2 regions of the Colwellia sp. BRX8-5 genome follow, and region 1 is predicted to be linked to the other one. Evidence: riboswitches for the same ligand, from Rfam matches in the RefSeq annotation. Region 1 holds a riboswitch; the other holds the start of a gene.
The links. A riboswitch is a leader RNA that binds a small molecule or an ion and turns the genes downstream of it on or off. The one in region 1 is predicted to bind lysine.

Region 1 (10,276 bases):
AAATGAAAGGTGCAACTGGCAGTGTTGGTTTGTTAACCGCTCATGCTAAGTTGGTGGCAATTGAAAAATTACCCGGGCAATGGCCAGAAAAATCAGCCTTTATCTCTGAGTTGAATGAGATAAATAAAAATGCCGTTACTGCTTTTAAAGTATGGTTAGACTCAAAATAACCATGATTTAAGACAATTAAAAAAGGGGAAGCAATTATTGCTTCCCCTTTTTTAATTATTTATTGTTAAAGCGCGCTTAATCTACAGAGCCAATAAAACGATATCCTTCACCGTGAATGGTATTAATTAATTCAGCAGCGTCAGGTACCGATTCAAAATGTTTGCGTAAACGCCTAATCGTTACATCAACGGTACGGTCATTTGAGCGAAGGTCACGCCCGGTCATTTCTTTAATCAATTGCTGGCGAGTAACAATTTGGCCCGTGTTTTCAATTAATAAACGTAGAGCGCGATATTCGCCGCGAGGTATAGATAAAACTTGCCCGTCAGGTGCGGTCATTTTTCTTGAATTACCATCGAGTGACCATTTATTGAAAGTGATCACTGCTTTTTCAATTTCATTCTTTGTCTGACCAATTCGGTTAAGAATGTTTCGAGCTCGAATTGTTAATTCACGTGGATTAAATGGTTTTGTTAAATAGTCATCAGCACCAATTTCTAAACCAAGTATCTTATCTATATCACTATCACGACCGGTAAGAAATATTAACCCTAGCTCGTTGTTGCTGGTTAATTCTCTTGCCAATAATAAGCCATTTTTACCCGGAAGGTTAATATCCATGATGACTAAATTAATGGTGTTTTTTTGTAATTGAGTATCCATGCTCTCACCGTCTGTAGCCTCTGATACTTGATAGCCTTCTGCTTCAAACAAGTTACGTAGGTTAAAGCGTGTAACATCTTCGTCTTCTACGATAAGTATGTGAGGTTTTTGCATGTTTTTTTTTCCATTCTTTATGTATTTAGCAATAATGTTTACGGTATGTTAGTTATAGCTGAAAATTATATTAACGCTATGTTACTAATGCTTATTTTGTTAATTATTTATACAATTATTAGTATGGTATAGAACCACTAACTAAAAAACAATCAAGTTTGTTAGTTTCTTCTTATTCAACAAATATTTATCAGCACAGCTTTAATCTTCTTTAATGACTTGTGTTGGGATAATAATTTTGAAATTAACCCCTTTTTCAATTTCACTAATAAAGGATATTTTTCCACCTAGTGCTTGTGTGACTAAATTATACACCAGATGTAAGCCCAAGCCACTGCCACCCGAACCCCTTTTTGTGGTGGTGAAAGGCTCAAAAATTTTATTCATAATAGAAGGCTCAATACCCCTACCGTCGTCCTGATAGTCAATAGTAAGCATATCGCTAGAAATACTAGTCTGTATGGTAATTACACCATGGTCTCTGTCATCAAAGCCATGATTAATAGAATTTTGTATTAAATTAATAATTATTTGATTGATAGGACCGGGTTTGCTTTTTATGACGAGTTCGCTTGGACAGTCCACATTAATAATAAAAGGTAACTTTTTAATTTGTGGGGCTAACGTTAATAATATGTCGTCAAACAAATTTTTGATATTGAATGTTCGTGCTTCTTCACTTGATTGGTCAACAGCAACTTTTTTGAAACTGGCAATTAATTCTGCAGCGCGCTTCAAGTTACGGTAAATAATTGCGGTATTTTCTTCACCTTCAACAAGAAACTTTTTCAATTGACTTGATTTTAAGGTTTTATCATCAAAAGCTTTTTTTATTTCTAATAAGCGATCCGATAATAATGTTGAAGCTGTAACGCCTAAACCTATCGGTGTATTTACTTCATGAGCAACACCGGCAACCATATCGCCTAACGAAGCCATTTTCTCACTTTCAACAAGTTGCCCTTGAAACTGATGCAATTTTTCTAATGTTGAAAGTAATTCATTATTGGAATCCTTCAAGGCTTGGGTACGTTTATTGACTTTATTTTCAAGATCTTTGTTTTGCTGATAAGTGAGTTGCTTGGCATCGGAGAGTTTAGCAAGTTGTGTTTCAGCTCTATTGAGTACGATGTTTATGTTGCGCGCTAGAATATCGAGCTCTTTAAAAGGCATTTGTTCAATGCGTAAATTGAACTGTTTATGTTTCGAAATATCTTGTACTTTATTTGCCATATCTGACATAGGAATGGTAATAAAGCGGTTGAGTATTATTGTTATTAAAAGCGTCACTAAAATAAGCATGAAAATAATGACGCTATAACGCAAGAACATGTTGTTTGTTATACGTTTAATATAGTCAGTACCAACTTGTATATAAACGTAGCCAACTTTTTTATCTTGCTGGGTAATGGGTACCATAAGCTCTATAATATAAGTACTTATCTTTACCGAAGATAACTCCATTATTCTATCTGTTTTTTCAAGTATAGGTGAGCTCATACTTTTATTATAGTTCGCAAAAAACACTATGCCTTCAGGCTCAGGGGATACTTTATAAATATGAACGTGATTAATATAAGGGACAGATTTAAGCATGGATAAATAATGATCAGTTAACAGCGTTTTATCATTAACAAGATTGGTGCTGCTGGCATTAGCGATAAGCTCGGCCCAATATTTTGTATTAGTCGCTGCGTCTTCTTTTGTATCTTCAATAAATGAATTAGCGATGATAAAAGAAGAAAGAGTAACAAACAATACAATGAAACCGATGATCATAATCATCAGTTTTTTCTTTAATGAGTGAATGCGTTTCATTTTTTCCATATATTTATAGTAACTTAAATTTTATATTGAGCAATTAAATTGAACAATGATAAAGAGAAAAGCCCTTTTGCTTAGCTAAAACTTGTGTTCTTCCAATCGCCTCTTCCATGATGGGTTGATAACGGAGAAAACTATTTGCCACCACAGTGACTTGTCCTTTCGGTTTTAAATGGGGTTTTATTTTTGAAAGGAATGTCTCTGTTGCTTGATAATTGGTTTTAAGGCCCTGATGAAAGGGTGGATTTGAAATAACGTAATCGTACTTACCTTTTACATCTGACAAGCTATCTGATGGAAAAACGTGACCAGTTAAATTATTTAATTTCAATGTTGCTTGCGCTGAATATAATGCTAAGGCACTGACATCAAGTAAGTGTAACTTAATCTCAGGAAAAACTTTACCCAAGTAACTGGCTATGACTCCGGCACCACAGCCAAAATCGAGTAGCTCGCCGGTAATTTTCTTTGGTAAATTTTCCAACAATACCTGAGTGCCAATGTCGAGGCCGTTTTGACTGAATACACCAGGCAAGGCAACCACATCTACACTTGTGTCTTTAATCATAAAAGAATATGGCTTTAGCCAGTTGTCTAAGATAAAAGACTCTTGCGTCGCAAGTATATTGCTTGCGAATAATAAGCAATGGCGAGCAGCATCAATTTTTGCACAATCGCCAAGCTGTTGTTCGGTCAACTTTGCTAATGACTTAATACCGCTTTTATTCTCACCGACAACCAAAACTAAACATTCATTTGCTATCGAGTCTTTTATCATCGCGAGCATAAAAGTTAACTCGGCCTTACTTTTAGGAAACTGAATAATCACTAAGTCGTGGGCAGTCTTACTTTGATAATAGACATTAAATACCGCAGTCATTTGAGTGAGGTCTAATCGTTTGGCTTGTAAATGTGATTGATAATTCGTGTTATAACATGTCATCACTGCTTGAGGGTGAAGTGCATGGTATTCTTCAAAAAAATCGTCAATAGGTAAGTTGATAAATAATGGCGCTTTTGCTTTTAGTAAATCGGGATTACGCAGCAATAATTGATTGATGTTATCTAACAAAGTTATTCTCAAATAATTGGGTTATGGCATTCATAAATATATAACTTATACCCTAAATTAATTAACGGTATTTTATACGCTTAACGAAAAGATATGTTTATAATAGCCGCTATTCTACGTGAATATTATTATCATGTCAGAAAGGCGAATAATAAATTTGCAAATCACCATATAAAATTCAGGGAGTGGGTTATTTTTACTAAATTTTTTACTTGGTTTAAAGTGAAACTAATACGCAGTGATAAGCGTGCATGGTTATTAAAATTTCGCTATTTTACCGTCCCTAACTGGTTTAGAAAAACACCTGTCGCTGAAGTTTACTTAGCACTTAATGACCCTTATAGCTTTATGCTGATTCAAGTGTTACCAGAGCTAGAGCAACGTTTCAATATTCAATTTAAATTGTTCTTAGTCTATGAAAGTGTTCCAGGGGTAACTATCGATCCCAAATTAATGCGCACTTGGGCAATAAAAGATGCCAACTTTATTGCTGATCAATATCAATTGAAAAAAATAACGCAACGACCGACTCAAGAATCACTCTTTACTGGTCAGCAAATGTGGCAGTTGCGACCTAAAACACTCGATAATGCTTGGCAACTCTTTCAACAGACTTGGTCGAATGATTTTGATTACTACTATCATGCTTCTACACCGGTAATAAATTATCAAATTAAAAATTTAATACGTTTAGTTAAACAAGGGCATTACTTACCTTCGTCTATTTTTATTGCGGGGCAATGGTTTGTTGGTATTGATAGGCTTGAGCATCTAGAAAAACGTTTGGCTGACTTTGGTTTAGCAAAAGATGACAGTGTTGCTGTTTATCAAAAAAATAAATTAGTCTTTGCTGAGCAACAAGTGAAAGATAATGCAGCTGACATCGCTGACATCGCTGACACGAAAATATTAGAAGCCTTTATTTCATTACGAAGCCCTTATTCTTACATTGGTTTATTACAAGCAGAAAAGTTAAGTCAGCATTATCAGATCCCTTTAAAGATAAAGCCGTTATTACCTTTGATTATGCGGGGGTTAACCACGACAGAAAATAAAGAACGTTATGCTGTTTTTGATGCCAGTCGTGAAGCTAAAAAACTTAATATTCCTTTTACCGGTATTGCAGATCCTTTAGGGCAAGGTATTTTTAATGCTTTTCAAATTTTTTCGTATGCAGAACAACAAAATAAAGAACTCGATTTTATTAAGTCTGCGTTTAAGGCCATTTATGTTGACGGTTTAGACTTATCAAATAAATCGGTAATCGAATCTTTATGTCAGCAGCATAAAATCAATTATCTACAAGCGTTAGAATATAATAATGAACATGACTGGCAACAATGGTCTGATACCAACCAAAGTACTTTAGATGGCATGGGGTTATGGGGAGCGCCTTGTTTTCGATTTCAAAATGTTATTTGTTGGGGGCAAGACCGCTTGGCACAAATTGAACAAGCGATCATTGTTTCATAAGATATAATATATCCGTATTATCTTCATTTAGAGCACTATTGACTCAACATTAGAATAAATGTTCTAATGTTGTTGTCCTGAATTCAATAAAGTTTTGTTTTTTCAAACAAGCGAAACTTATGATAAAGGGCCAGAAGAGGAGCATTAACCAGGTAGTTATCATAAAGAGATCAAGCTCTAATGATTGGTAACGAGGGGGATTAATGCCGAGGTAAGTAATTTTTTGATAATTTACTTATCGGTTGTTTGGGTTGAATCCTAACAATTGTCACCAACTTGGTGGGGAGCTTCTGGCCTTTGTAAAGCCTAATGCTCTTCACATAAGTGATTGTTATCTTGGTTATTACAAACGCCTAAAAGTTCTCCGAACGAACAGAGTTCGAGAGAAATGAATCAAATAAAACTATCAAAAAAAATTAGCTTAACAGCTAACCCAACGCTTCATCATACTATTTTATGGACCGCATTAATTACGCCATTACTTGATGATGGTCAAATCGATTTTCCAAGCCTCAAACAATTAGCTATTAGTCAGTCTGACGCCGGTAATGGTATTGTCTTGCTAGGTAGTACAGGAGAGGGCCTGGCCTTAACATCGCAAGAGCAAGTTAAGATTGTTGAATTCGTTTGCCAATTATCACTAAGCGCACCTTTAATGGTTGCTGTTGGCGGTTATCAGTTAACCGAGCAAATTAATTGGATAACAGCTTGTAATAAATTACCTATTTCAGCCTACTTACTTGGTAGTCCCATTTACGCAAAGCCGGGTGTGATAGGTCAAACGCAATGGTTTAGTGCTTTACTTGATGCCGCCAACTTCCCCTGTATGTTATATAACGTCCCCTCTCGTAGCGGTGTTTCTATTGCTATTGAAACTTTACAGGCGGTGCAAAATCATCAGCATTGTTGGGCGTTAAAAGAAGCCAGTGGCGATTTAAATCAGGTACTCGCCTATCGCCAGTATTGTCCAGATATAGCCCTATATAGTGGTGAAGACGCCATGATGCCTTACTTAGCACAAGCAGGTGTAAAAGGGTTAGTTTCGGTTTGTAGTAATGTCTGGCCGGCAGCGACTCATCAATACGTCGAGCTATCACTAGCTGGTGAGACTCAAGGTTTATTTCCACTTTGGCAAAATGCGGTCGATGAGCTTTTTCAGGTGGCAAGTCCCATACCCGTAAAAGTATTAATGCACCAAAATAAAATGATCAACACTCCCTTTTTACGTGCGCCGTTAACCCATTTAGAACTTAACGACTGCAACTCGCTGTTAGCATCAGATAAATTAATTAATCAATGGCTTGAAACTCAAGCTAAGTGATCCCTTTAAGTATTAACATGAGAATTTAAAATGAATTGGCAAGAAACATTAACACAATTAGAAGCAGGTACTGTTCGTGCGGCAAATCAAGATGAAGCAGGAAATTGGCAGGCCAATGTAGCCGTAAAAGAAGCTATATTATCAGCATTTAAAGCGGGCGAAAACATTGCTTTTGATGGCATTTATAAGGGGTTTGTCGATAAACATAATTTACCTGCGCGTGAGTTTACCGCTGACGATAAAGTGCGATTAGTACCGGGTGGTTCTTCAGTTCGCCGTGGTGCGCATGTTGCTCCTGGTGTCATTATTATGCCACCCGCTTACATTAATGTTGGGGCTTTTGTTGATACAGGTACTATGATTGATAGCCATGCATTAATTGGCTCGTGCGCCCAAATAGGTAAAAATGTTCATGTTTCTGCCGCTGTTCAAATTGGTGGTGTTTTAGAACCGGTTGGTGCAAGCCCTGTTATTATCGAAGATGGTGCCTTTCTAAGTGCTGGTGTGGTCATTGTCGAAGGTATTGTTGTTAAAAAAGGGGCTGTTTTAGCGCCAGGTGTCTCACTTTCAGCGTCAGTGCCTGTTTACGATTGTGTGAATGAAGTGATGCTTGAAAAAGGTGCTGATATTCCTGAACGTGCTGTAGTGGTGCCAGGAACACGTCCGGTTTCAGGGGCGTGGGCGAAAACGCACGGTTTAAATATGGCTTGTGCATTAATCGTTAAATATCGCGATGAAAAAAGTAATGCCTCGTTAGAGCTCGAGTCTATTTTACGTTAAGCCCTCTAAGGTAAAGCAGGAATATCATGTCTGAGTTAGTAAATACTACCTATTGTTTTGATTCTCCTTCGGCGCTTGAATTAAGCGCTGAGTTAACAAAGCAACAACCTGAAAGTAGCCAGCAAGAAGGTTACTTTGTTTATCATCTTGATGCGCTTAAAGCCCATTTAGCCGAACTACAACGCCAAGACGTCATTAAGTTATGGTTTGCGGTAAAAGCGAACCCGTTATCTAACATCATTAAAACCTTAGACGATGCGGGTTTTAATTTTGATGTGGCGAGCAGTGGCGAATTAAATCAAGTCTTAAAGCAAGGTATTACACCCGAACGTATCTTAAATACCGGTCCGGCAAAATCAAAAGCACAAATAACGTCGTTCATTAAACAAGGGGTTAATATTTTTGTTGCTGAAAGTTTGAATCAATTAACTTGGTTAAATGAAGCAGCTATTGAGCATGATGTTAAGCCAAGAGTGCTGTTGCGGGTTCAGTTGCAATGGCCAGAGGGTGAAAAAAACCCTTTAGGGGGAAATTGCCTAACACCATTTGGTTTGTCGATAGAGCAGTGGCAAAGCATTAAAGTCGTTAACTTTCCTGGTATTGAGTTGTGTGGTTTACATATTTTTCAATGGGGCAATATGCTCAGTAATGAAAAAATGTTCTCGCTGTGGTCACAAATGGTTGCACCATTAAAAGGTTTAGCTGATGACATAGGTATGCCATTAAAAATCTTAGATTTAGGTGGCGGTTTAGGTATTGATTATTTACAGCAAGGCAAAACACTTTCTTGGCAGAAAATTATTGCTGATCTGGCGATCATAAAGCAGCAGGCAGGTGCCGAAGAGTTATGGTTAGAATTGGGCCGTTTTGCGGTTGCTGAGTGTGGTTATTATGTGGTCCCCGTTGTTGATAGAAAAATGAATTATGGTCAAGAGCAGTTAGTCTTAGCCGCAGGTATTAATCATTTGTTAAGACCGGCGATAACCGAACAGCCTTTTCCTGTCAATTTACTACGAGAGTCTACACGCGAAAAACAGTTGTTTGATATTCATGGTCCGCTATGTACCAGTATGGACAAATTGGGTAAGTTGCCTTTGCCTGATGACGTATCTGTTGGCGATCAACTGGTATTTGGCTATTGCGGTGCTTACGGTTTTACTGAAAGTATGCCATTTTTTCTTTGTCACCATATCGCTGCTGAATACGTGTTTAGTCAAGGGACGTTGGTTGAAGTCAGAGCAGCACAACCAGCGGATTGGTATTTAAGATAGCGATAAATACTTCAGCTTAATGTTTAAGATAAAGTGAACAAAATGAATGAAATAAAAAAAGAAGTTATGCATGTTGGTGAAATGGCGAGCGGCGCAGCACTTACCGTTCCTGTTTATCGTATAAAAGGACGTACTGATGCACCCAGTGTTTATATTCAAGCGAATATGCATGGCGCTGAAGTGCAAGGTAATGCGGTTATTTTTCAACTATTAGAATTATTGAAAAACACAAAAATAAATGGCGATATTACCTTAGTACCTTATGCCAACCCTGTGGGGTGTAATCATAAAAATGGTGAATATACCCTTGGCAGATTTGATCCTATCACCGGAGTGAATTGGAATCGGATGTATCACTTTGATGAAAGCATCATCAAGCCGTTTGTTCGTGAATGTATTGGCAAAAAAAATCAAGTTATTGAAGCCAATTTTAAAAAGCTAATGATTGAAAGTATTGAAGAAAAACTTAACCATAATATTTATGGGCTAACGACCGGACAACGCATTGCTTATCAATTACAGCGCTTGGCTCATCAAGCTGACTACGTTTTAGACTTACATACCGGGCCTATTTCAAGTAAACATTTATACTGCCCTGAATATGCGCAAGAAAGCGCTCAGTACTTTGATATTCCACATACATTATTAATTCCTAATGACTTTGATGGTGCCTTAGATGAAGCAACCTTCTGCCCTTGGTGGTCATTACAAGACGCTTTTGCTGAATTAGGTATCGAGTTTTCGATTAGTTCAGCGTCTATTAACAAAGAAAGCTTTACCGTTGAATTAGGCTCGCAAGAACAGATTGATCTTGATGTAGCCTTAGAAGATGCTAAAAGTATTATGAATTATTTACAGCATAAAAACGTCATCAACACCACTGAATACCGACCTAAAACGATGACACGTTATGGATGTTATTTAAAAAACTACAAAGCCTTTTATTCGCCAATGGGAGGGATGGTCGATTACTTGGCTGAATTTGGTCAACCATTAGCTGCAGGTGAACCGCTGGCGAGAATTTTACGCATGGATAATTATGGTGACGGCGATCCATTGCACTATATTTCACTGGATAAAAAAGTCATTCCTATTTTACATTTTGCCTCGGCGAGTGTGAATCAAGGTACAGAATTATATAAAGTGTTTAGTGAGTATTTTGAGTTTTAATACTGTGTGAATTAGCCTTGATTTATAAATAAGGTATTGACAATACTACTGTTGCCAATACCTTTGAACTACTTGTTTGTTTGCTCTTTTTGGCGAGATTGTTCGATACTCGCGCTAAGTTCTTTGGCTAAAGATTGGACTTCGGGTATAAAATCTTGCATTAACTGTTGTGAAAGTATGATTGAGTCTTGAATAATTAAAGGCATTTTTTTCGTCATACTTCTGCCAATATCTGAACGATAAAATGTTATTAACCCTTGTATTTCTGCTTCGGTAAAATTGCGGCTGTAAATGTCTATCATTGGCTCTTTAAAGCTATGCCAATTCATTTTCTCATGAAGAAGGGCATTTACTTTATCCATATATTTATCAAAATGAACTTTCTCTTTGTTCGAAATATTCATTTTTTTCGACATA
Region 2 (10,276 bases), on a different contig from region 1:
AAGGGGTTATTTGGAACTTAAATTCCTTCGACCAATGGGGGGTCGAGCTTGGGAAAATATTAGGTGATGATATATTATCTCGCATTGGACAGCCTAATAATACTGAACTTTCAGACAGTTCGACAGAATTACTCCTTGCGCAATACCGAGATGCTAATAAATCATTGATGTAACATTAGGCCTTCTTTAAATACTCAATAAAAATCAATGATTAATAACCGAGTAAGACTATGTATCAATAATAGTTTACTCGGTTTTTTTATTTAATCTGTTGATATCAGGCAGTGTTGTTAAATCTGTTGGCAAATTGAAAAGCCAATTTATTGTTAGTAAATACGTTTATCAAGGGACCAACTAGGGTCCTTGAGTTAAGGCTTCAATGATTAAAACTTTAGTTCGTCTAAAAAAGACTGACCATAATCCATTGCGTCTAAGGTAAATAAACTGGCTAAAGTTTGTCCCAAATCGGCAAAACTATTGCGTTGGCCTAAGTTTATCGAATGGATATGATTGTGATAAGCGATAACTGGCACGAATTCACGCGTATGATCATTGCCTGGCCAAGTAGGATCACAACCGTGATCAGCGGTTAATAGCAGTAAGTCATCATCAGCCATTTGATCTAAAAACTCCGCTAAACGCTCATCGAAATATTCTAACGCTTCGCCAAACCCGACAGGGTCACGTCGATGACCAAAGTCTTGATCAAAATTAACTAGATTGGTAAAAATAATACTCTTATCTGCTGCGGTTTTCATATGTGCGAGCGTTGCATCTAATAACGCAGGTAGTCCGGTTGCTTTGGTTTTGATACTAATACCCTGATGCGCAAAAATATCGGCAATTTTACCGACACTTATCACCGTACCATCGGCTTGCGTTAATTTTTCTAATACGGTGGTCGCTGGAGGTAATACTGAATAATCTCTGCGATTACCTGTTCGCTCAAAATCGGCAGGAATCTCACCAATAAAAGGGCGAGCGATCACACGTCCTATATTTAACGGATCGAGTATTACCCGCACTTGTTGACAATATTTATAAAGATTATCTAAGCCAAAGTGTTGTTCATGGGCGGCAACTTGGAAAACACTGTCGCCTGAGGTGTAACAAATAGGTAAACCTGTTTTTATATGTTGTTCGCCTAAATTAGCGATAATATCGGTACCAGAGGCATGGCAATTTCCTAACATATCAGCATAACCTGTGGCTTGGTTTATTTGTGCCATCAGTTCTGCTGAGAAGCTATTTTTCTTATCAGTAAAGTAAGTCCAATCAAATAAAACCGGCACTCCTGCCATTTCCCAGTGACCACTAGGGGTATCCTTACCAGTACTTATTTCAGCAGCGTAACCATAAGCCCCTTTCGTTGGCTTAACGGGTTCAACACAAAGCGTGCGACCTGACGCTTGTTGACAAGCCTTAACTAAGCCCAGTTTACTTAAATGAGGAAGCTTTAAAGGGCGTCCTTTAATTTCTTGAAATTTTTCAGCTAAATTTGCAAAGGTGTTGGCGTTAACATCACCAAAAGCTTCTGCATCAGGGGCATGACCTAAGCCAAAACCGTCAATGACCAAAATAATTGCTCTCGACATAATTGTTCTCATTTTATAAATTTATTTAAAGAAGGGGATAAAAAGTTAAGGCGACTTTACAGTCGCCTTAATAATGGATTCATCTCAGTTGAGTATCAATAATTAGGTAATGAGTTGATGTATCACAGGTTCAACAATAACTGGCGCTACTGAAATTTCAACCGCACTTAAGTATTGTTTAATCGCTTGAGTTGCTTGAGCGTCATCTTTGGCATGAACAATAGCAATGATGTCACCTTCAGCGACTTTCGTGCCTTTTGGCTTAATATCACTAAAGCCGACACTGTAATCTAAGCTTTGATTATGGTCGACACGACCACCACCCATTTCTACTAATGCCATACCTATAGCACGAGTATCCATAATGCCAATGTAACCAGCTTTTGAGGCGACGATGTTTTTAGTCATATTAGCTTTAGGCAGTAAACTTTCACTGTGAGTTAATAAATCAGCTGGGCCACCCATCGCGGTGATCATTTTGCCAAATATTTCAGCGGCTTTACCTGATGTTAATGCCTCTTCGGCCAACGTTGTTGCTTGTTCAATATCACGGGCTATTTTACTGGTTAATAACATTCGAGCAGCAAGGGCTATCGTGACTTCATGCAACCTTGGTTCACGATATTTTCCGGTCAAATAATCTATAGTTTCTTGTATTTCAAGCGCATTACCCACTGTGGTTCCCAGCGGTTGATTCATATCAGTGATTAATGCTTGTGTCGGTGTTCCTGCGCCATTGGCGACTGAGACAATTGAATGAGCTAATGCTTGAGCTGATTCAATATCGGCCATCATCGCGCCATTGCCTACTTTTACATCCATGACTAAAGACTCGAGGCCAGCTGCTAATTTTTTTGATAAAATAGAAGCGGTGATCAATGGGATGGATTCTACTGTGCTCGTTACGTCACGAATTGAATAAAGACGTTTGTCGGCTGGTGCTAAATCTTTGGTTTGTGAAATAATTGCTGTGCCTTGCTCTTTAACTGTTGCTTGGAACTCTGCAAGGCTAGGGCGAACATTAAAACCAGGGATGGCCTCTAATTTATCAACCGTACCACCAGTATGACCTAAACCTTGTCCTGCAATCATTGGCACATTAGCCCCACATGCCGCGACTATTGGTGCTAGCATTAAGCTTACTTTATCACCAACACCACCCGTTGAATGTTTATCTACAATGGGTTTGTTTAATTTATTATGCCAATCAACAACCGTACCCGAGTCACGCATAGCCATGGTTAGATTAACAACTTCATCGGTTGTCATGCCATTAAGCCAAATAGCCATAGCCATAGAGCCAACTTGTGCATCGGTGAAATCACCTGTTTTAAGACCGTCAACAAAGCATTGAATTTCATCTACAGTTAAAGCTTGTTTATTACGTTTTTGACGAATGATATTTTGAGGTAAGTGCATAGTGATCCCTTTAGATAATAATTGAGTTGAAAAGCATTAGGTAACAATTATGTAAACGTCCATGCTTTTTAATTTGTTAATTGGTTGCTAATAGCATAGCTATGTATTGCTTTTATTTAGTATTATAGTTGAGCCATAACTAGCTGTTTAATACATTTAATAGCCATATATTGTGTTTTCCTGACTCATGTGTCAAGATCTAATCGTGTTTTTCTGACCAATTGGTCAGATTATTATACTATGCCCGTTGTTTTACTAAAAGAGTATTGTCATGTCCCTGTTAGAAGCCTTTGGTTATGTTGCAAGTGTGCTAATTGCCTTATCGTTAATGATGTCTAATATCAAACGATTGCGTTGGATAAATTTATTTGGTGCTGCTGCCTTTAGTGTTTACGGGTACTTTATTGATGCCTACCCTGTTTTTATTTTAAACGGTTGGATAGCTTTGGTTGATGTATACTATTTAATCCGTATTTATCAAGAAAAAGATCAATTTGATTTAATTAAATTAAAATCAGTGGAATCATCTTTTTTCAACTTGTTAAAGGAACGTTACGGTAAAGATATCATTGGCTTATGTAAAAACTTTCAGTGGCAGCAACTTGATGATGCCGTGGTATTGTTATTGTTTAGGAACATGAAACCCGTAGGATTATTTGCTTATCGGGAGTTAGATGAGGACGGTAAGGTTGAAGTGCTACTCGACTATATCATTCCCGAAGACCGAGATTTTAAAGCAGCCAAATTTATGTTCTCTGCTGAAGAAAATCAACTAAGACAAGAAGGTATTAAACATTTAATCGTCGAGCCATCAGATGATGCTCATGAACTTTACTTGAGACGGGTTGGCTTTACCAAAAAGGCTGATCATTACGAATTATTAATCAATTGAGTGTACTGAAGACCGCAAGCAGATAAATACCGGGTTTAAAAGGGAAAACAATAAAATCCCGCCATCACCTTAAATGAAGTGGCGGGGTGTTCGCTATTAGCGCGTTAGTTCTTTTGTGAATTTTCTAAATCTTTAATCTGCACGGCTATTTTTTCTGCTTCAGCAGTGATCATCGAATATGACTTTATATCTCCATTTCTTTGCGAAAACATCGCTTGTTCAAGCTTAGCTTCATAGAGTTTATTTAATCTTTTTATCGGGTCTTTTTTAAATATCCCAAACATTTTATTTACCATTGAGTTGGTTACTGTTAGTTATACGTATACAAATCGATTTTAGTTTTTATTATTTACATTTTAATTAAAAACTTATTGTATCGTGCTACGTGTTGCAAAAATTTATTCTCATTATAAGAGGGAAAAATGGAAAAAAATAAATTCAGCTCAGAATGGTCCTTACTCCAAAATCAGTTTGACAGCTATGAGAAACATTCGCTTTATATAAAACTTATTGCCGTTATCGTTTTACTAATAGCCATTATATCGAATGTAATCACGATTCCTATCTTTTTAATCTTAGTCGTTTTATGGCTTCAAGATGCTGTTTGGAAGACATTTCAATCACGTATTGAGACACGGCTTTTACAGCTGGAAAAATATATTTCAGCCGACAGTAGTGAAAATGTATGTCAATTTAACTCTGAATATCATAAAGTTAGCTTATCAGGTCTTACCTTAATTAAAGAATATGCCTGTCAATCAATTAGGCCTACTGTTGCATTTCCTCATGTAGTATTGATATTCATCTTATGGGTTCAGCATGTGTTGTAGTGGGTTAGCTTATATTGATAAATCACTTATGACTTTAGATAACTATTGTTTTATTCGCGCGAATATCGCGTTATTTTTTGGATAATTATTATGAACTTAGACAAATCGACTAAACGTATTGATAAAAGAGTTAAGAAAGGATTTCAAGGCTACCCACAAATTTCATTAGCTTATTTTGGTCAGTCAGCTGATTGTGCTACTGAAGTTGTGGTTGGTTTTATTGCCGCTGAAGGTGATGCTCCACAAGAGCAAAAATTTACCAGTAAAGGTGATGCGAGAAAAGATGAAACTATTCAAACAACACTATTAAAAGTTATTGAACGTGCTGATGCAAAAACAGTGGTAGAAGTTGCGGGTGTTACCCTTATTAAATAATGTTGCTGGCTAATTACTGTCTGTTAATAGGTCAGTGAATATTGAGTTTAAAAATTAAAGATGACCATAATTTATAGATTTTCTGACGACCATATAAAGCAAGTTCACCAGCTTTATAAAAGTGTATGGTGGGGTAAAGAACGCTCACTCGAAGACACTCAAAATTGTATTCGTGGTTCTCAAATTTGTATTGGTATTCTCGATGTAGACAATGAGCTCATTGGTTTTACGCGAATTCTAAGCGACTTTATCTATAAAGCAATAATCTTTGATGTGATTGTAAGCGCCTCTCATCGCGGTAATGGTATCGGTCAGCAATTGATGAGCCTGGTTAAAAACCATGATAAATTAATCAAAGTAAAACATTTTGAATTATATTGCTTACCTGAACTGGAGAGCTTTTATAAAAATCTTGGTTTTTCAACGGATGTCGGTGGTATAAAATTAATGCGCTGCAGCAACCGTTAATTTTTATATAAAAGCCTAGCCATGCTTTAGTTGAACTATGGGTAATACTATTAAGCTATTATTTCTAAAAAAGATCGACTTAGCCTGTTGATTTATTATTACAGATAGGATTTAATCCACATGTCGGTTATTAGAATAAATACTCAAATTGTATGTTTTTAATAATCAACCAGAAGAGGAGCAGTAGCTAGGTAGATAACACGAAGAACCACCATTCTTTTGACTGTTATTGAGGGAGACTATTGCCGAGAGTAATTAGCGAGTGGCGTTATTTATTCGGTTACTAGGGCTGAATCCCTAGGATTGTCACCTCTAGTTAGTATGTTAAGTGCTAATTAGATTATGGTGGAGAGCTTCTGGCTGAAAAGTTTAGTTTATCTTACCAAGAACACTTCTTAATTCAGCCATGCTCTTCCTTGAAGTTTATAAAGTTACCCTATAATTATTACTGGGGGCTTAATTAGGGAGACCTTAGATGTCATTATTACCTTTTACTGTTGCAAAATTTGGCGGCACAAGTCTAGCTGATCATCAAGCGATGTTACGATGCGCTCAGATCATTAAAAACGATGCAAGTAACAAAGTTGTTGTCGTATCTGCAAGTTCAGGCGTTACTAATTTACTGGTTCGTTTAAGTCAAAAAGATGTATCTCAGCATGAACAATTAACAATCATTAGCAGTATTCGCGCTATCCAATTTAATATTACCCAACATTTAGCTGAAGAAACACAGCTAAACTTTCAAATTGATCAACTGCTAAATGAGTTAAGCGAGTTCTCTAACGCGCAATCACTTAATTATTGCCCACGCATAGCCGATGCAATTTTGTCATTTGGTGAACAAATGAGTTCATGTATCTTTGCACAAGTCCTTAAATCTGTTGGTGTTAATGGCGAAATGTTTGATGTTCGCCAAGTTATGAAAACCAACGCATTATACGGTAAAGCCGTTGTTAACCTTGAGATGCTCGCTAATAACGCACAGCAATTTCTTATGCCTTTGCTGGTTGATAAAGTTATCGTTACCCAAGGTTTCATTGGTCAAGACGAGGACGGTCATACGACAACCCTAGGCCGTGGTGGATCTGATTACAGTGCGGCACTTTTAGCCGAAGCGTTACATGCCGATAATCTTTCTATTTGGACTGATGTTGTCGGTATTTTTACCACAGACCCACGTATTACCGAGCATGCCCGTGCTATTAAAGAAATCAGTTTTGGCGAAGCGGCTGAAATGGCGACCTTTGGCGCAAAAATTCTTCATCCGGCAACACTCATTCCTGCGATGAGAAAGAATATTCCGGTTTTTGTTGGTTCAAGTAAGGAACCAGAGAAGGGGGGTACACGCATTCAACAGTTTGTTGAATCGAGCCCAATATACCGCTCAATAGCCTTACGTAGAGAGCAAACATTAGTAACGGTAAAGAGTCCTGCTATGCTACATGCTAGTGGTTTTCTTGCACAAGTCTTTGGTATTTTAGCCAAACATGAACTGAGTGTTGATTTAATTACCACCAGTGAAATCAGTATTGCGCTAACCTTTGATAATCCAACGGGGTCGACGCAAGCGCTTTTAAATTCAACCGTTGTTGAAGAATTAGAACAGCTTTGTGAAGTCACCGTAGAGCACGGTTTATCGTTAATAGCGGTTATAGGAAATAAAATGCATCGCAGTAATGGCGTTGGTACCAGTATTTTTGAAACTATATCAGGGATAAACGTGCGGATGATTTGTCATGGCGCCAGTGAACATAACTTATGTTTCTTAGTCGACGAGAAACAAGCAAATGAAACCGTTGAAAAGCTACACAATGCCTTATTTTCATAAGCTTTAAGCGTAATATTTCTTTGGTCAGTACAGAAAAAAGATAAAACACCTTGCCGTGTTTTATCTTTTATTTATCAAGATTCGTAACTTAACGGATCGGTAACATTATTATCACTGAAAGCTTCTAAACGCTCTTGGCAGGCACCACATTTTCCACAGGCTTTTTCACGGCCGTTATAACACGTCCAAGTATTATCATAGCTTAAGCCCATTTTTAATCCATCGGTTAAAATATCACTTTTAGTAACCGTTAAATAAGGGCTAAATATTTCTACTGACTCGTAGTTAGCTATTTTACACACCTCATTCATTTTCATTACAAATTCGGGACGACAATCAGGATATATTGCATGGTCTCCTGAATGTGCGCCGTAATAAACTTGGCTAGCCCCCACTGAAACGGCATAACCGACCGCAAGTGATAACAAAATCATGTTACGGTTAGGTACAACCGTTGATTTCATACTTTCAGCTTCGTAATGACCTTCAGGAATATCAATATTGTCGGTTAATGAAGAACCAGCAAGTAATTGATTAATAGATGATATATCGATAATTTTATGGTTTACATCAAGTGATTGACAAACCGTACTGGCAAATTCAATTTCTTTGACATGACGCTGTCCGTAATCAAAGGTTAATGCGAACACTTCTTTGCCATCATGCAAGGCGCGATTAAGAACAGTGAATGAGTCCATGCCACCAGAATAAATAACAACAACTTTGTTTGTCATTTCTAAAGTCTCTTAGGGTATAATTAATATCGCGCATTTTACTTCAATTTACACCAGCAATAAACAGGCAAAAACCCCGATGACCGTAAAATACAAAATTAATGAATTATTTGAAACTATTCAAGGAGAGGGCGCTTTTACCGGTCAACCTTCAATTTTTATCCGTTTACAAGGTTGCCCCGTTGCTTGCTCGTGGTGTGATACTAAGCATACTTGGGCAATAAACCTTGAAGATGAAGTAACACCGAATGCTATGTTAACAAAAGAAGCTGAATCTCAAACGTGGTCAGCGCTTACGGTTAAAGATATTTTAGCGATGATAACGGCAGAAGGTTATCAAGCCAAACACATTGTTATCACAGGCGGTGAGCCAGCGATGGTTGATTTACTCCCTCTGTGCCAAGTACTTGAAACCAATGGTTTTAGTTGTCAATTAGAAACATCGGGTACTTTTGAAATACAGGTGACGGATAAGTGCTGGGTGACTGTTTCACCCAAAGTAAACATGAAGGGTGGCTACAAAATATTAAACTCAGCGATGTTACGTGCCAATGAAATTAAACATCCAGTGGCGACTGAGCAGCATATAGACGACTTAAAAGCGTTATTAGCCGAACATAATATTGTTAACACCCAAGTTTATTTGCAACCGATTAGCCAAAAAGAACGGGCAACAGCGTTAGCAATAAAAAGCTGTATTGAAAATAATTGGCGTTTATCCGTTCAAGTACATAAATATTTAGGTATAGAGTAAATAATTACTTTACCTGCAATGGCAAAGTAATCGACACCGTGACACCTTGCGGATTATGATGATTACTTGCCACGATATGCCCCTGATGAAATTCACAAATCAAACGGGCAATATATAAGCCTAATCCCAAATGAGGGGTCTTATCTTCTTTCATTTGCGGTGTTTCACGCATTGAAACCATAGAATCAAAAAGTCGCTCTTCCATCGTGTCGGGTAATAACGTGCCGTTATTGCTAACGTGAATGGTGATGTCTTTATTTTTCAACGCTGTAGTTATGAAAAGTTTACTATCTTCACTAAACTCTACGGCATTAGTGACAACCTTATCTAATAATTGCGCTATATGCTCAGGCGATCCCGCCAACATTACTTTTTTATCTGAGGCCAAATACTCAATAGTAAAGTTAGGGTATATCTGCTGATATCCTTGTACACAACCATTAAGCACGTCAAAGACATTAAAACTGACCTTGTCAGTTTGATTGAGCATTTGTTCAAGACGAGTCGCTTCACTCATATTGGTTAATATATTGTTTAAGCGATTAATACCACTTTGGGCACGGTCAATGTAAGCGGAACTTTTCTCAGGTAAGGCTTGTAAAGACAAATTTTCTAAGGATGTTCTAACAATCGCTATCGGGGTGCGGAGTTCATGTGAGAGTCGTGACGACATATTTTCTAAGTAATGATTGTACTGGCTTAAACGATTTACTGCCGTAGAAAAACTGCGAGAGAGGTCGCCAATTTCATCATTGGCTGTTGATACTTGCATACTCTCGGCTATCTCGTTATTGATTCGACCGTGTTCATCAATAGCAATTTCTGCCTGATTACGCAGTTGGCGAATGCGATTTGAAATACGTGACGCAAAAAAGAAAAAAGCGAAAGCACCCAATAACATAATCGCTAAAATTGACGTAAACAATTTCTCTAAGGCTTTATTTCGTACACTGAGAATGCCATTGGTTGTTTCTTCAACAATGACCGCACCGTTGACCTTATCACTGATATAAATAGGGTATGCAGCTGATATGATTACCGCTTTTTTATCTGTGGTTAATCGCCATTGAGATTTTGGCATACCCGCAAGTGCGGCTTCAATATGTTCACCCGTTAGGTTTTGCGTGTCGTAAAGACGGTCAATAAAATCATCTTGAGGTTTGTTGAGCAAATGTTGAAATAACGGTTGTAAGTATTTTTGTGTCCAAGCATACCAAGAGCCATCGTTATCAGAGTTATTGATGTTTTTTTGCCATAAGCCACTGGCTTTTTTTATGTCGCCACTTTTTGCTAGTACGCGATGATGTTGATCAACCACCCAAATACGTGACTGTGTGTAACTCATGCCCTTTACTATGCGTTCAATTTCAGGTGACGGCAC

Region 2: it holds a riboswitch for lysine, as region 1 does, so the genes downstream of both, lysC (lysine-sensitive aspartokinase 3) here and dapA (4-hydroxy-tetrahydrodipicolinate synthase) in region 1, are expected to answer to the same signal.

The regions. Positions count from the first base shown of each region.
Region 1 covers NZ_JACGVR010000002.1:98,212-108,487, reverse strand. Annotated here, with positions in the region: gene H4J62_RS02020 (Hpt domain-containing protein) at 1-170, shown strand, start outside; gene arcA (two-component system response regulator ArcA) at 247-948, opposite strand; gene H4J62_RS02010 (sensor histidine kinase) at 1,150-2,766, opposite strand; gene H4J62_RS02005 (methyltransferase) at 2,810-3,844, opposite strand; gene H4J62_RS02000 (DsbA family protein) at 4,067-5,317, shown strand; lysine riboswitch at 5,444-5,615, shown strand; gene dapA (4-hydroxy-tetrahydrodipicolinate synthase) at 5,706-6,638, shown strand; gene H4J62_RS01990 (2,3,4,5-tetrahydropyridine-2,6-dicarboxylate N-succinyltransferase) at 6,669-7,418, shown strand; gene H4J62_RS01985 (PLP-dependent decarboxylase) at 7,445-8,689, shown strand; gene H4J62_RS01980 (succinylglutamate desuccinylase/aspartoacylase family protein) at 8,723-9,859, shown strand; gene H4J62_RS01975 (DUF2059 domain-containing protein) at 9,928-10,276, opposite strand, start outside.
Region 2 covers NZ_JACGVR010000014.1:84,226-94,501, forward strand. Annotated here, with positions in the region: gene pgi (glucose-6-phosphate isomerase) at 1-173, shown strand, start outside; gene H4J62_RS11280 (phosphopentomutase) at 384-1,595, opposite strand; gene deoA (thymidine phosphorylase) at 1,698-3,014, opposite strand; gene H4J62_RS11290 (hypothetical protein) at 3,286-3,906, shown strand; gene H4J62_RS11295 (DUF6435 family protein) at 4,011-4,190, opposite strand; gene H4J62_RS11300 (hypothetical protein) at 4,329-4,736, shown strand; gene H4J62_RS11305 (hypothetical protein) at 4,827-5,111, shown strand; gene H4J62_RS11310 (GNAT family N-acetyltransferase) at 5,172-5,579, shown strand; lysine riboswitch at 5,745-5,943, shown strand; gene lysC (lysine-sensitive aspartokinase 3) at 6,055-7,407, shown strand; gene queC (7-cyano-7-deazaguanine synthase QueC) at 7,482-8,141, opposite strand; gene queE (7-carboxy-7-deazaguanine synthase QueE) at 8,221-8,895, shown strand; gene pdsS (proteobacterial dedicated sortase system histidine kinase) at 8,900-10,276, opposite strand, start outside.